Regions from separate parts of the Cytobacillus pseudoceanisediminis genome, predicted to be linked through region 1. Evidence: riboswitches for the same ligand, from Rfam matches in the RefSeq annotation. Region 1 holds a riboswitch; each other region holds the start of a gene.
The links. Region 1 has a riboswitch for S-adenosylmethionine ahead of M5V91_RS15500 (homoserine dehydrogenase). Riboswitches for the same ligand answer to the same signal wherever they lie in the genome.
Positions count from the first base shown of each region.

Region 1 (3,211 bases):
TTTCACATCCCTCAGGCAATCCTGCATTAGCATCACCCCAAATAATCCAAACTGGCTCGTCAAGAACAGTCCATTCCGACTTGCCTTCCTCAAAGACTGAAGGAATATCTGTTCTGCCTACATGAATCAAATCTTCAATAATTGCGCTGGCTGTCGGAAACATGCCGGCTCCAGGACCCTGCAGGCTGATATTCCCGACTATATCCGCATCAATTGAAACTGCATTTTGCACTCCTTCTACTCTGTACAAGGGATGTGCCTCCGCTGTCAGGACCGGTTTTACAGTACAGCGGATAGCATCTTTTTCCCTCTCAATCGATGCTACATGTTTAAATTTCAGTCCCAGGGAGTCAGCCATACGGATTTGTTCAATTGTAATGTCAGTAATGCCTTCTCTAACAGATGTTTCCTGCGCCGGTGCTTTCCCGAACACCAGCTCACTCAGAACAACCGCTTTGAAAAAAGCGTCATATCCCTCGATATCGTTTTTGGGATCGGCTTCTGCATATCCTTTTTCCTGAGCTATTTTCAGTGCTTCTTCAAATGATAAGTTCTCTTCGCGCATACTTGTCAAAATGAAATTGGACGTGCCATTTAATATACCTTCGATCCGTTCAATCTTGTTCGCATTCAGCAGCTGCTTGATAGTCTGAATTATTGGGATTCCGCCTCCGACTGTTGCTTCAAATCCTAATGATACATTATGTTCTTTTGCGAGCCTCGCAAGCTCACTTCCATGGAATGCAAACATCTCCTTATTTGCAGTAATGACATGGCATCCTCTCAATATTGCCTGGCGCAAATACGTATAGCCTGGCTCCCTGCCAACAATGGCATCAATTACGACATCAAGCTTGGGAAGCTCAATAATTTCTTGAAAATCATCAGTTAAAAGCACGTCATCATCAGGCACAGAATGCTTACTCACATTTTTGACAAGGATGGCGGAGACCTTCACTTCTTTCCCGAATATCGCCTGAAGCCTTCCCTGATGTTTGCTGATCGTTTCATACACTCCTTTTCCAACTGTTCCAAACCCCAATAGCCCGATCGTTAACGCTGACATTTCTCATTCCCCCTGGTTAATATTTAAAGAGCAGATACCTATAAAAACAAAAAACCCCTTCCGTCTATTACAGACAAGAAGGGGTTTGAATTTACATTCCGTTCATTCCGCCTTCTTATCTTCGGAAAATGTATTCCTCTGAATTTGGCACCGTGCATAAATGCTGGTTGCCGAGGCTTCATAGGGTCAGTCCCTCCGCCTCTCTTGATAAGAAGTTTCTAAGTATTCAATTTATATGAATCATAAACATTTATAAGGACTTCGTCAACCTTTTTTGAAATTTTTTCTTCAACCGCTTTCATTTTCCTCGAAATCTTCAATAATGATTTCAAGAAAATGCTTAAGAATTCTGGCAGTGAGCCCCCAAATAACCTTATCCTCAAAAAAGTAAAATACTTCTTCTACTTTCCTTGTCTGCCAATTGTAATTTTCACCTCCGGCAATCAAGTCAAAAGGAAAATTTTCTTCGGGCTCTACTTTAAAATTCACGTGATACGTTTCCGGCTTTACTCTTTTTAGAAAGGAAAGAGGCACGGTAAAAACTTCTTCTACTTCGTCAGGGTTTGGCACGATCTGGTCAGGATTATGGATAATGCCTGCATAAGGGTAAATAATTTGTCCGAAGGAAATCATGTAATCCAGCGGGGACACATCTGTGATGCTGTCTTCGTTTACACCAAGTTCCTCTGAGGTCTCACGGATAGCCGTATGCTCCTCATCCCTGTCTTCCGGATCTATTCTTCCCCCGGGGAAACAGACCTCCCCAGGCTGCCTTCTCATTGTAAGTGAACGCACCTCAAAAAGGACATGTGTTTCCTTATTTATCTCAACAAGCGGAAGCAAAATAGCGAATTTCGAAAATCGCTCACTCCCTAAAATGACTGGGGTCCTGTTACTTAACCTTTTAGCCAGTTTTTCAATCTCCATATACCCCCACCTCCAGCAGAAATTCCAATTTATTGGCTACATCTTTATCATACTGTATTTACTGTGTTTTATTAATTCATACGGCTTGTACCATGTAATGATACAGGACAGTCTAACTGTCCGCCCTTCAAAAGAAAAAGAAAGTTTCTCCTCCTGCAAATCAGGGGAAATAGAAAATATAATATGACATGAGGAGTGAAAATATGAAGAAAAATATATTAATAGGCGGGTATGCTACACAGGAAGAGCTACGAGAAGCTATTGAAGGGGCAGAGTCAAACGGGTATCAGAAAGACAACCTGGTGATTGTTTCAAAAGATGGAGCGAATCTTGAAAGCTTTGCAGACAATCATGGAGTGAACTTACGAATAGTCGGATCCCAGGAGCTCGGCAATCAGCGCTTTCTTGATTCAGTGAAAGCCCTTTTTATGGGAGAAGATCCAGCCACAAGTTCAGGAATGGATCCTGATAAAAAAGATGGTATACGGTTTGATGAACATGACCTGGATAAATACGCAAGTATGGTGTTTGATGGAAAATATGTCTTAATCGCGGATTACTACGGAAACTATCCCACTACCCAGAAAGGCAATCAGAGGGTCAGTGCTGAAGACTCAGAAGGGTACCTCGAAAGCGCTTCAGCACGGGAAGTTGTCCATGAAACAGATATCAAAACACTGGCAGATAAATCCGGTAGCTCATGTGCTGCCGATAATCAGGAATTTACTCGTGTTCATGTTTCACCAAAGTCTGAAGTTGTGAAAACCAGTGCTGAATTAAACTGGGATAATCGGCTTACAAAGGAAAGGCACAAATAGCAAAGGGCCCCCGTGTGGGGTCTTTTTTCCCGAATAAAAAAGAGAGGTTCCCCTCTCTTAAGCATACTTCTTCTTATCTTCCTCCTGTTTGAAGAAACTCTTCATCGCATGGAATACATCTGCTTTTTGCTTAAGGATATAATAGCGGAAATCCTCATTTTTAATATTTTTATAGGCTGACATCAAGGTCGAGTGGCGGTTATACTGGTTGACCTCACCGTACCCGAACATATTGGACACCTTCATAAGATCTTCCACCAGCTTAACACAGCGGGCATTGTCAGAGGTCAGGTTATCACCGTCTGAGAAGTGGAAAGGGTAAATGTTATATTTGCGCGGGTCGTATTTGACATCAATCAGTTCAAGCGCTTTACGGTAGGCAGATGAACAAATGGTTCCC
Region 1 is NZ_CP097349.1:2,890,135-2,893,345, forward strand. Features, by position in the region: gene M5V91_RS15500 (homoserine dehydrogenase) at 1-1,066, opposite strand, end outside; SAM riboswitch class I at 1,179-1,280, opposite strand; gene M5V91_RS15505 (NUDIX hydrolase) at 1,355-1,993, opposite strand; gene M5V91_RS15510 (general stress protein) at 2,197-2,811, shown strand; gene yhbH (sporulation protein YhbH) at 2,869-3,211, opposite strand, start outside.

Region 2 (3,211 bases), 2.1 Mb from region 1:
ATGCTCGTCATCCCCAATCAGCTTGCGGTTAGGGTCTGCAGATAAGGTTGTTTTCCCTGTTCCGGATAAGCCGAAGAATAAAGCAACATCTCCTTCACGACCAACGTTCGCGGAACAGTGCATAGGAAGGATCCCGTTTTCTGGAAGCATATAGTTCATAACAGAGAAAATGGACTTTTTCATTTCGCCTGCATATTCAGTACCACCGATTAAAACAGTACGGCGCTCGAATGAAATGATGATAAATGTTTCGGACTTTGTGCCGTCAACTGCAGGGTCTGCTTTGAAATTAGGAGCAGAAATGACTGTGAACTCTGCTTGATGATCCAATAGCTCGTCTTCTGCCGGACGAATGAATAACTGATGTGCGAAAAGATTGTGCCAGGCATATTCATTAATTACCTGGATTGGCATGCGGTGCTTTTTATCTGCGCCTGCGAAGCCTTTGAAAACAAATACTTCTTCTTTTTCTTTTAAGTAGTTGATTACTTTATTATAAAGATTAGAGAATGCTTCTTCAGAGATAGGCTGGTTTACGCTGCCCCAATCCATTTTATCTTTATTTGATGCTTCTTCAACAATGTATTTATCTTTAGGAGAACGTCCTGTATACTTTCCTGTAGTAGCGCGTACGGCGCCAGTAGAGGTAAGGGACCCTTCATTGCGGTTTAAAACTTTTTCCACAAGCTGAGGAACGGATAATTGCACTTGAATGTTGCTGCCATTTAATAATTCGCTCAATTCGTTTGATATGCTTACAGAGTTCATCTGATGAATACCTTCCTTTTTTCCGATTTTTTTATGAAAGTGATTACATCTCGAAATTAGTATAACACATTAAAACGATTAGTCTATACTATTACGAAACTTTTTTATTCATGTTATAAAAATGTCATAATTGGACATGCAATTCCACTTTAATCACCTTATAACTGATATATGTTAATATAGAAGAAAGTGTTAATTTTAACATGGGACTGATCTAAAATGAAGACAATTGCCCTCTATGATGAAACTTGTTCTTTATGCAAGGAAACAAAGAAGATATTTAAAAAACTTGATTGGCTGAATAAAGTGGTATGGATTTCTCTGCAGGAGTATGAAAAAATCCCGGATTCTCTCTCGTTTTCCAAGCATGACCTGCGCAGAGAGCTTCATATTATTACTCCATCGGGCGGTGTGAAAAAGGGTTATTCTGCAGTAAGGAGACTGCTGTTCCTCTTTCCTGCCTCCTTTTTAATCAGCCTCCTTTTATATCTCCCATTGACGCCAATACTGGGCGATCCGATCTACAAATGGATTGCTAAAAACAGGCATAAATTTCTAAAGAAAAAATGTGATGATGGAAGCTGTTCGCTGTAAGCATGGAGCATAATTTTCAATGCTGAAATTTTACTGTTAAAAATAATGAAAACTTGTTGACATGATTCGATAAAATACGGTATGATTCAACCTTGAACGGATACTCTCTTATCCCGAGCTGGTGGAGGGACAGGCCCTATGAAACCCAGCAACCTGCTAAACCTGCTAAAAGGCATTTATCAGCAAAGGTGCTAACCTGACGCAAGGACGTAATTCCTTGAACGATAAGAGTGAAAGGCGCGAATCGATTTGCTTTCAACCTTTTCACTATTGAGAAGGTTTTTTATTTTGCACAGGCAATGGGATGAACGGCTTTTGGAATGTACTATTTATGTGAGTTTTTAGCAGCTTGCAGAGAGGCATAAGAAAAGATGGATGCCTGGCTTTCTAGCCAGCGATGCCTATTTTTCTAATAAAAACTCCATGTTTATTTCATACTACTAAGGGAATGAGTTCCGTATCAAACAGAGATCCATGAAATGACAGGGAAAAGTTCTTTTCCGCTTCCCCATTTCTTAATTCTCGCTCAATTTTCTATTTATAAGGAGGAAGCCAGATGTCAACAAAGCGTCGTTTGTTTACTTCTGAATCAGTTACTGAAGGTCATCCGGATAAAATCTGTGACCAAATTTCTGATGCAATCTTAGATGCGATTTTAGCTAAAGATGCGAATGCCCGTGTTGCTGCAGAGACTTCTGTAACAACTGGACTTGTATTAGTTGCAGGTGAAATCACAACATCTACATACGTAGATATTCCAAAAATCGTTCGTGAAACGGTAAAAGAAATCGGTTATACCCGTGCTAAATATGGTTTCGATTCCGAAACATGTGCAGTTTTAACTTCCATTGATGAGCAGTCAGCAGATATTGCAATGGGTGTTGACCAGGCTCTTGAAGCAAGGGAAGGACAAATGAGTGATCAGGAAATCGAAGCAATCGGTGCAGGGGACCAGGGTTTAATGTTCGGTTTTGCATGCAACGAAACGAAAGAGCTAATGCCTCTTCCGATTTCTTTAGCACATAAACTTTCCCGCCGTCTGACTGAAGTTCGTAAAGAAGAAATTCTTCCTTACCTTCGTCCGGACGGAAAAACTCAGGTAACGGTTGAGTATGATGAAAATGACAAGCCAGTCCGCATTGACACAATCGTTATTTCTACCCAGCATCACCCTGAGATCAGCCTGGAGCAAATCCAGCGCAATCTTAAGGAGCATGTTATTAACCCGGTTGTTCCCAAAGAACTAATCGATGAGAATACAAAGTATTTCATCAACCCAACAGGACGTTTTGTAATCGGCGGACCTCAAGGGGATGCAGGCCTGACTGGACGCAAAATCATTGTTGATACTTACGGCGGATATGCCCGTCATGGCGGAGGCGCGTTCTCCGGTAAGGATCCTACAAAGGTTGACCGCTCTGCTGCTTATGCTGCTCGTTATGTAGCGAAGAACCTTGTGGCAGCAGGTTTAGCTGAGAAAGTGGAAGTTCAGCTTGCTTATGCGATTGGTGTAGCACAGCCAGTGTCGATTTCTGTTGATACATTCGGAACAGGCAAAGTCGATGAAGATGTACTAGTTGATCTAGTTAGAAAGCACTTTGATCTTCGCCCTGCAGGAATTATTAACATGCTTGGCCTTCGCCGCCCAATTTACAAGCAGACAGCTGCTTACGGACACTTCGGACGTACAGATGTTGATCTTCCTTGGGAGCGTACGGACAAAGCTGAAATCCTTCGCTCTGAAGCTTAATAGAAAAGCGGAAGCTCTTTGGCCATCCCCGATACTTTAAGGGGGAGACAAAAATATAAAAAGCGGGAGTTGCATTAATCAATGTAACTCCCGCTTTCT
Region 2 is NZ_CP097349.1:5,023,314-5,026,524, forward strand. Features, by position in the region: gene pckA (phosphoenolpyruvate carboxykinase (ATP)) at 1-768, opposite strand, end outside; gene M5V91_RS26860 (thiol-disulfide oxidoreductase DCC family protein) at 988-1,362, shown strand; SAM riboswitch class I at 1,468-1,593, shown strand; gene metK (methionine adenosyltransferase) at 1,919-3,112, shown strand.
Region 2: another riboswitch for S-adenosylmethionine. It lies ahead of metK (methionine adenosyltransferase); the one in region 1 lies ahead of M5V91_RS15500 (homoserine dehydrogenase).

Region 3 (3,211 bases), 1.0 Mb from region 1:
ATTTATTTTAAAAAGGATTTCATTCAGCAATTCTACAGCATCAGTCGGAGGTACGGAACGGTCATATAAGTCTCCTGCAATAACGACTGCATCCGGCTTTTCTTCCTCTACCACATCAATAAATTGATGCAAAAAATGACGCTGATCTCCGGTCATATATACACCATGGACCAGCTTGCCCAAATGCCAATCAGCGGTATGGATAAATTTCATATCTAACACCCTCTTTTCCTTGCCTGAGATTCTTTCTGCAATGTTACCATTATACCAAATCAAAAAACGGCAATGGCTCAGCAAAATTTGACAGAACATTCGTTCTAATTATATCAAAGATTATTTCCAAAACATAGCATTATTCGAAAAGAAAAAGAGCCCAACAAAGGCTCTTTCATCTATTGCTTTTTTAGCTTAGGGAAGTTAATCAAAATGGCTATAACACCGCAAATGCCAATTAATATTGGATAAATGGAATATGCCATGATGCTCACCGGCGAAATGGCAGCGAGCCCGGAAGCAGCCAGCATCTGTGCCCCATATGGGATAGTCCCTTGTACAAAACAGGCAAATATATCAAGAATACTTGCTGATTTACGTGGGTCAATCTCATATTGATCTGCAATTTTTTTGGCAAGCGGCCCTGCAATAATGATGGCAATTGTGTTATTGGCTGTAGATAAATTTGTCAGGGTGACAAGTGACGCAATACCAAATTCAGCTCCCCTGCGAGATTTTATTTTGCTTGTAGCCATGTGAAGCAAGTAATCGATTCCGCCATTAAATCGGATGATCTCAACCAATCCGCCAATGAGGATGGCAATTATCGCAAGGGTCTGCATACCAGCCATTCCTTCAGCAACCATTTGCAGGAATGAAACAAAGGTATAGCTGCCGTCTGCAATTCCGATCAGCCCTGCAAGAAGGATACCCCCGCTAAGGACAAGAATGACATTCATGCCAAGCAAAGCTGCAGCCAATACGCCAAGATAAGGGACTACTTTCAAAAAGCTGTAATCCCCGCTGGTTACCACGCTTTCCTGACCTGCTGTTAAAATCCCAAGAATCAAAGCCGTAAGCAATGCAGCAGGCAGGACGATTAAGAAATTCACACGGAATTTATCGGTCATTCTCGTTCCTTGTGTCCTGACCGCTGCAATGGTCGTATCAGAAATGACGGAAAGATTATCCCCGAACATGGCACCGCCTATTATTGCTGCCATGGCCAATGCGACGGAAATATCGGTCTCCGCAGAAAGAGCTACACCAATTGGAGCGAGAGCTACAACTGTCCCCATTGATGTTCCCATTGATAATGAAATAAAGCATGCAATGATAAAAATTCCGACCATAAGCAGATTCTGCGGGATAAAAGAGAGTGCAAGGTTCACTGTTGAATCAACTGCACCCATACCTTTAGCTGTACCAGAAAAGGCCCCTGCCAGGATAAAAATGATGGACATTAATATAATATCGGGATGACCTGCCCCTTTAGTGAATATCTCTACTTTTTCCATGAATGGCTTTTTTCTGTTCATTGCCAGTCCTATTCCGGCTGTAGCGGATACACTGACAATGATTGGAATGCTATTGAAATCTCCTGTTGCTATGCCGCTTCCAATAAAAATTAGAAGGAAAGCCAAAAGCGGCAATAATGCCCAGGGATTGCCCTTGTTTTTCATTAAAAATCTCCTCTCCGAATGGATTTTCCAGCAAAATAAAAAGACCTCTTCAAGCAAGAAGAGATCTTAACAAATCAATCGTTCTCTTCTTATCTGCCAAGCACCTATGCTTGCTGGATTTGGCACAGCGCTCTATAGAGCCCGCTGCCGAGACATCTTCGGGCCAGTCCCTCAGTCTCTCTTGATAAGTGATTTATATGAAATTATTCTGAAATAACTCACGTTTGAAAATTATACAGGAAACTCGCGAAACTTCAAGCACTTTTTTGTTATAGATTAAGAATCTGAATAATACTTTAAAAGGGGAAAGATGGGGATTATGAATTTAAAAAAGCCGCAATGCGGCTTAAAATTAGTGCAGATCTTTTGAATTTGGCGGGGAATGCCCCTTTTTCAGCTCCTGAAATATATCACCTGATGCTTGTGGTGCAGGCTGAACGGGTGACTGCAAAATCATTTCTCCTATCAGCCTTTTAAATTCTCCAACAGTCAAAGGCTTCGCATCATTCATTAACTCATACCCAAGCTGTCCATTCGGTTCAAGCGTAGCCATTTTGACATCTGAAATTTTTGTGATTCCGTTGGTTCTAAGCCTCATTTCCAGCTGATCAGCTGTAAAGCGCAGCTTCCTCATATTTGCTGTTTTTAGCTTCCCATCCTCAATCACAATTTTGGATTTGCCCGTTATAAATTTTTCAATAAAATTAAACTTTACCTGCAGATATTCCATTAATATTAATGATCCGATTAAGATAGCTGCTGCCACAATCGTTTTCCAAACACTTGTCTCAATGATCGGCTGAATGATAATGGTACCTATTGAAATCATCACAACTGTTTGAGCTAATGTCATTTGCGAAATGGATTTTCTTCCGGCCACACGTAAAAGCAATACCCCTGAAAAAATTAAAAGGACTGATTCCCATAAAAAATCCATCTTATACCACCTTCCCTTTTTCCCATAGGTTGTGGCATAGCATGTACTTATATACAATCGTTGATAAATAAAACAGCCTGACCAAATGGCCAGGCTGTTTTTGTATGGGTCTGTCGATTATAGTTTAGTTACGTTAGCTGCTTGAGGTCCGCGTGCACCTTCAACAACTTCGAAAGAAACTTCTTGGCCTTCTTCTAAAGATTTGAAACCTTCAGATTGGATAGCAGAGTAATGTACGAATACGTCGTTTCCGTCTTCACCTTCGATGAATCCGAAACCTTTTTCAGCATTGAACCATTTTACTTTACCGTTTTTCATGAAAAAATCCTCCTATTGGCTAGAAAAAGCCATGTGTAAATTCACCATATACACGCTTATAACTTTACGTTCATTACTCATCCAGACCATTGCCTAACGGTTGAAAAAGCAGCTAGCAAAATATAACACGATGCATAACGGCTGATTCAAATTTAGCACTTATAGGAAGGAATGTCAACTATACCACCCGTTTGCAAAAGGAATTTTCAAACTATTTCGTCTTCCGCGGATTCCAAAATGTGTAAATCTATCATGATATATCTACCATTTTAGAGACAAT
Region 3 is NZ_CP097349.1:1,846,987-1,850,197, forward strand. Features, by position in the region: gene M5V91_RS09875 (exonuclease SbcCD subunit D) at 1-213, opposite strand, end outside; gene M5V91_RS09880 (Na+/H+ antiporter NhaC family protein) at 393-1,676, opposite strand; SAM riboswitch class I at 1,763-1,867, opposite strand; gene M5V91_RS09885 (DUF421 domain-containing protein) at 2,029-2,613, opposite strand; gene M5V91_RS09890 (cold-shock protein) at 2,731-2,931, opposite strand.
Region 3: another riboswitch for S-adenosylmethionine. It lies ahead of M5V91_RS09880 (Na+/H+ antiporter NhaC family protein); the one in region 1 lies ahead of M5V91_RS15500 (homoserine dehydrogenase).

Region 4 (3,211 bases), 910 kb from region 1:
TAATTTTAAAAATGGGCAGATTGATGCCTCTGCATTTCCTTACAAACAATGGAATAGACTTTATCGAAAAGAGCTTAAGGAATCCAATGCCAGCAATGGCCCGTGGCAGGGTGAATATTCTTTGCGTGTTCAAATTGCACAATACCTTCAGCAAGCTAGAGGGCTAGCCTGTCAGCCGGAACAAGTGTATCTATTCAGCGGATTTCAGCCGCAGCTGTTAAATGTCTGTTTGTTTTTTAAGCGGAAAGCCATCGGGATTGAAGATCCAGGTTTTATTCGGGCAAGATCTGTTTTTGATCAATTACAGCTGCCTTGTTATCCGATTTCTGTGGATGAGGATGGATGCTGTGTGCCTGATGCTGAAGAGCCAATAAAATTATTGTATACGACACCTGCTCATCAATACCCTACCGGTACAATTATGTCTATTGCCAGAAGGATTGAGCTGTTAAATTGGGCAATCAAACAGGACGCTTATATTATCGAGGATGACTATGATTCTGAATTCCGCTACAAAGGGGCACCAATCCCGGCATTGTCCCATTTGGATTCAACCGGGCGGGTACTGTACTTTGGCACCTTTTCAAAAACATTGCTGCCATCACTTCGGATCAGCTATCTGATTATGCCAGTATCTCTGCAGCAAGACTTTGAAAAATTTAATGGTTACCAAAAGACGAATGTTTCAAGAATCGATCAGCAGGCTGCTGCAAAATTTATGGAAGAAGGACTTTATACATCTCATATAGCAAAAATGAGAACGTTATATCGATCCAAGCGGAGCTGTTTAATAGAAAGCCTGTCAAAACACTTAGGAGACCACTTTGACATCATTGGAGATACAGCGGGCTTGCATATCATCGTGAAATTACCCGAAGAATTGACTGAAGCGAAAGCAATTGAACTGGCAAAGTCGGCAGGTGTTGAAATCGATGCTGTTTCGCCTATGTATCAGCTGCACAAGCCAAACCATCATGTGATGATTGGATATGGCGCACCCTCGATGGACGAGATTGAGAGAGGAGTCCAGTTAATCGCTAAATCATGGAAAAGTTGTCTGAGCAACTAAGCTAAGCTATAAATTCCACAATTTAAAAGGGCGTTTATCCTACGGGATAACGCTCTTTTGCCGAAGCAACAAACATACACATCTTTTCCTTAACCGCTGCCATAAAATCAAACATATTCATCCCCTGGATTTGCTGAAATTTATACAAGTCCTGGTTATAGTACATATGAATATGCCTGCCGGTGATTCCCCTTTTTTCTTCAATGGAAGTTATATTGATATACGCAAATTCTTCAACTAAATCCTTGGTTGTTCCTGATGCAGGAACTCCATAAAACAGCAGTCTTTTGTTTGTTGCCGCAAAGAAGCCTGGATGCGGTGCTAAACAGAAATGAGCCACTAATGAACAGCTTAGACATTCAATAATGGTTTCACCTTCATACAATACATGTTTAACCTGATTTTTAACGCTACTCATGGAACGTCCCCCTTAATAAACTATCAAACCGCTGTCTTCACTGCCAGTATCAGCCCAGTAGACCAATCCAATTCTGTAATGTCCAGGTCAGGTCTGTCCTGCAGTGTTTTCAGGAGTTTAGTGGCTTTGATCCGAAATTCTTCAGGCAATTTCTGCTGCGGAAACACATCATGAATCACATAAAAACCGCCGATATTTAAATGATCCAGGGTTTTGTCCAGAAGCTCGAATTTCCCTGGCCACGTATCTGCAAAAATAAAATCGAACCTTTCCGACAGGTTTTGAATAAAAGCTGCTCCGTCCTCACAGCAAAATGTAATTCTGCTGTCATACCCGAGGTTTTTTTCGCGATGGATTGAACTGTCGAATCTATGTCAACGGTCGTTAGCTTACTGCTTTCATCCATCCCATCTATGATCCAGGAAGCAGATGCCCCCGTACCTGTGCCCAGCTCCAAAAAGCTTCCTCCTGGTTTGGAGGCAGCCAGCCCCTTTAGTAAAAACCCTGTTTTTCGATCACATGATTGCCCGAAACCCAGCACATCAGAATCCTGTAATATTCTCGAATATGCTTCCGGTACCTGTATAACACTGTTTTCCATTTTGTTTTTCCTCCTCTTTCTTCGTTATTATCTAAACCGAGATCAACCTAAAAAGAACATCAAAAAAAGGCCTCTTTATAAGAGGCCTTTATTATCAAAAACGACCTCTTATCTCCCAGAGCGTCAACTCTGTTGGAATTAGCACCTTCCTGACATAATCAGGGGTTGCTGAGGCTTCGCAGGGCCAGTCCCTCCACCTCTCTGGATAAGAATTTGTATAAAATATTATTTTCAACCAAGTATTGCATATTTTTTGCAAGATGGCAATACTTTAATTCTTTTAATCTAATGAACTGCTTCCTCTCCCTGATAAATTCGAAATGCCGGTACAATCGTATCCGACACAATCTCTTTCCCTTTTTCCCGGATGAAATCCAATTTATAGTACGCATCAAACCTCTGGCTGATCTCTGTTTTTACCAACTCAGGCGGAGTAACGACGATGAATTGAAACTTCAGCTTATCAGCTACAGCGAAAATCGGGTCAAGCACATGGGCAGAAGCCGCTTGTCCGAACGGATTATCACAGACTAACGGAACCCAGCTTTGATCAGTTTCACTCTTAACCGAAAGAAGCATCATCATCATGACCATGCGGGCAGATAACTTTTGGCCGCCGCTGCCATCCGATTTAGTCTTTGAACCCTGGTTGATCGTCTGCCAGGTTGAATAATGCTCACGCTGCGGTTTTCCATACATGAAGGCATTATCAGTACGCATATTATATACCAGCAGTTCCGGGTAACGATTCCTGAGGGAGACAAATAAAATCTGCTCATCACTGATGAGCTGTTTGATTTCCTGATCCAGCTCCAGATTATGGTCATCAATCATCTCGAATCGTTTCGTAATTTTGTTAATGGCCGAAACAAAATGCTGTTTCAGTAAAGGTTCAATATCTTCCGCTTTTTTAGGAAGGATGTCTTCTTTGAGCTGGACGAGTGGGAAAGACCCCCGTTCATTCTTCAGCTTCATTTTCGCAATCATCGAGCGAATCGCTTCCGAAATACTCATCACCTTCATACTCGCACGGCTTGCCCAGAAGTTTTGCGCCTTTTCTGCCCGTTCTTTATCGCGTTCCAGCTGCTCTAAGCCGCTCTGTGAGAAGCGCTTCATGTTTTGG
Region 4 is NZ_CP097349.1:1,980,584-1,983,794, forward strand. Features, by position in the region: gene pdxR (MocR-like pyridoxine biosynthesis transcription factor PdxR) at 1-1,069, shown strand, start outside; gene M5V91_RS10570 (PH domain-containing protein) at 1,104-1,487, opposite strand; gene M5V91_RS10575 (hypothetical protein) at 1,511-1,666, opposite strand; gene M5V91_RS10580 (O-methyltransferase) at 1,684-2,088, opposite strand; SAM riboswitch class I at 2,194-2,300, opposite strand; gene M5V91_RS10585 (coiled-coil domain-containing protein) at 2,374-3,211, opposite strand, start outside.
Region 4: another riboswitch for S-adenosylmethionine. It lies ahead of M5V91_RS10580 (O-methyltransferase); the one in region 1 lies ahead of M5V91_RS15500 (homoserine dehydrogenase).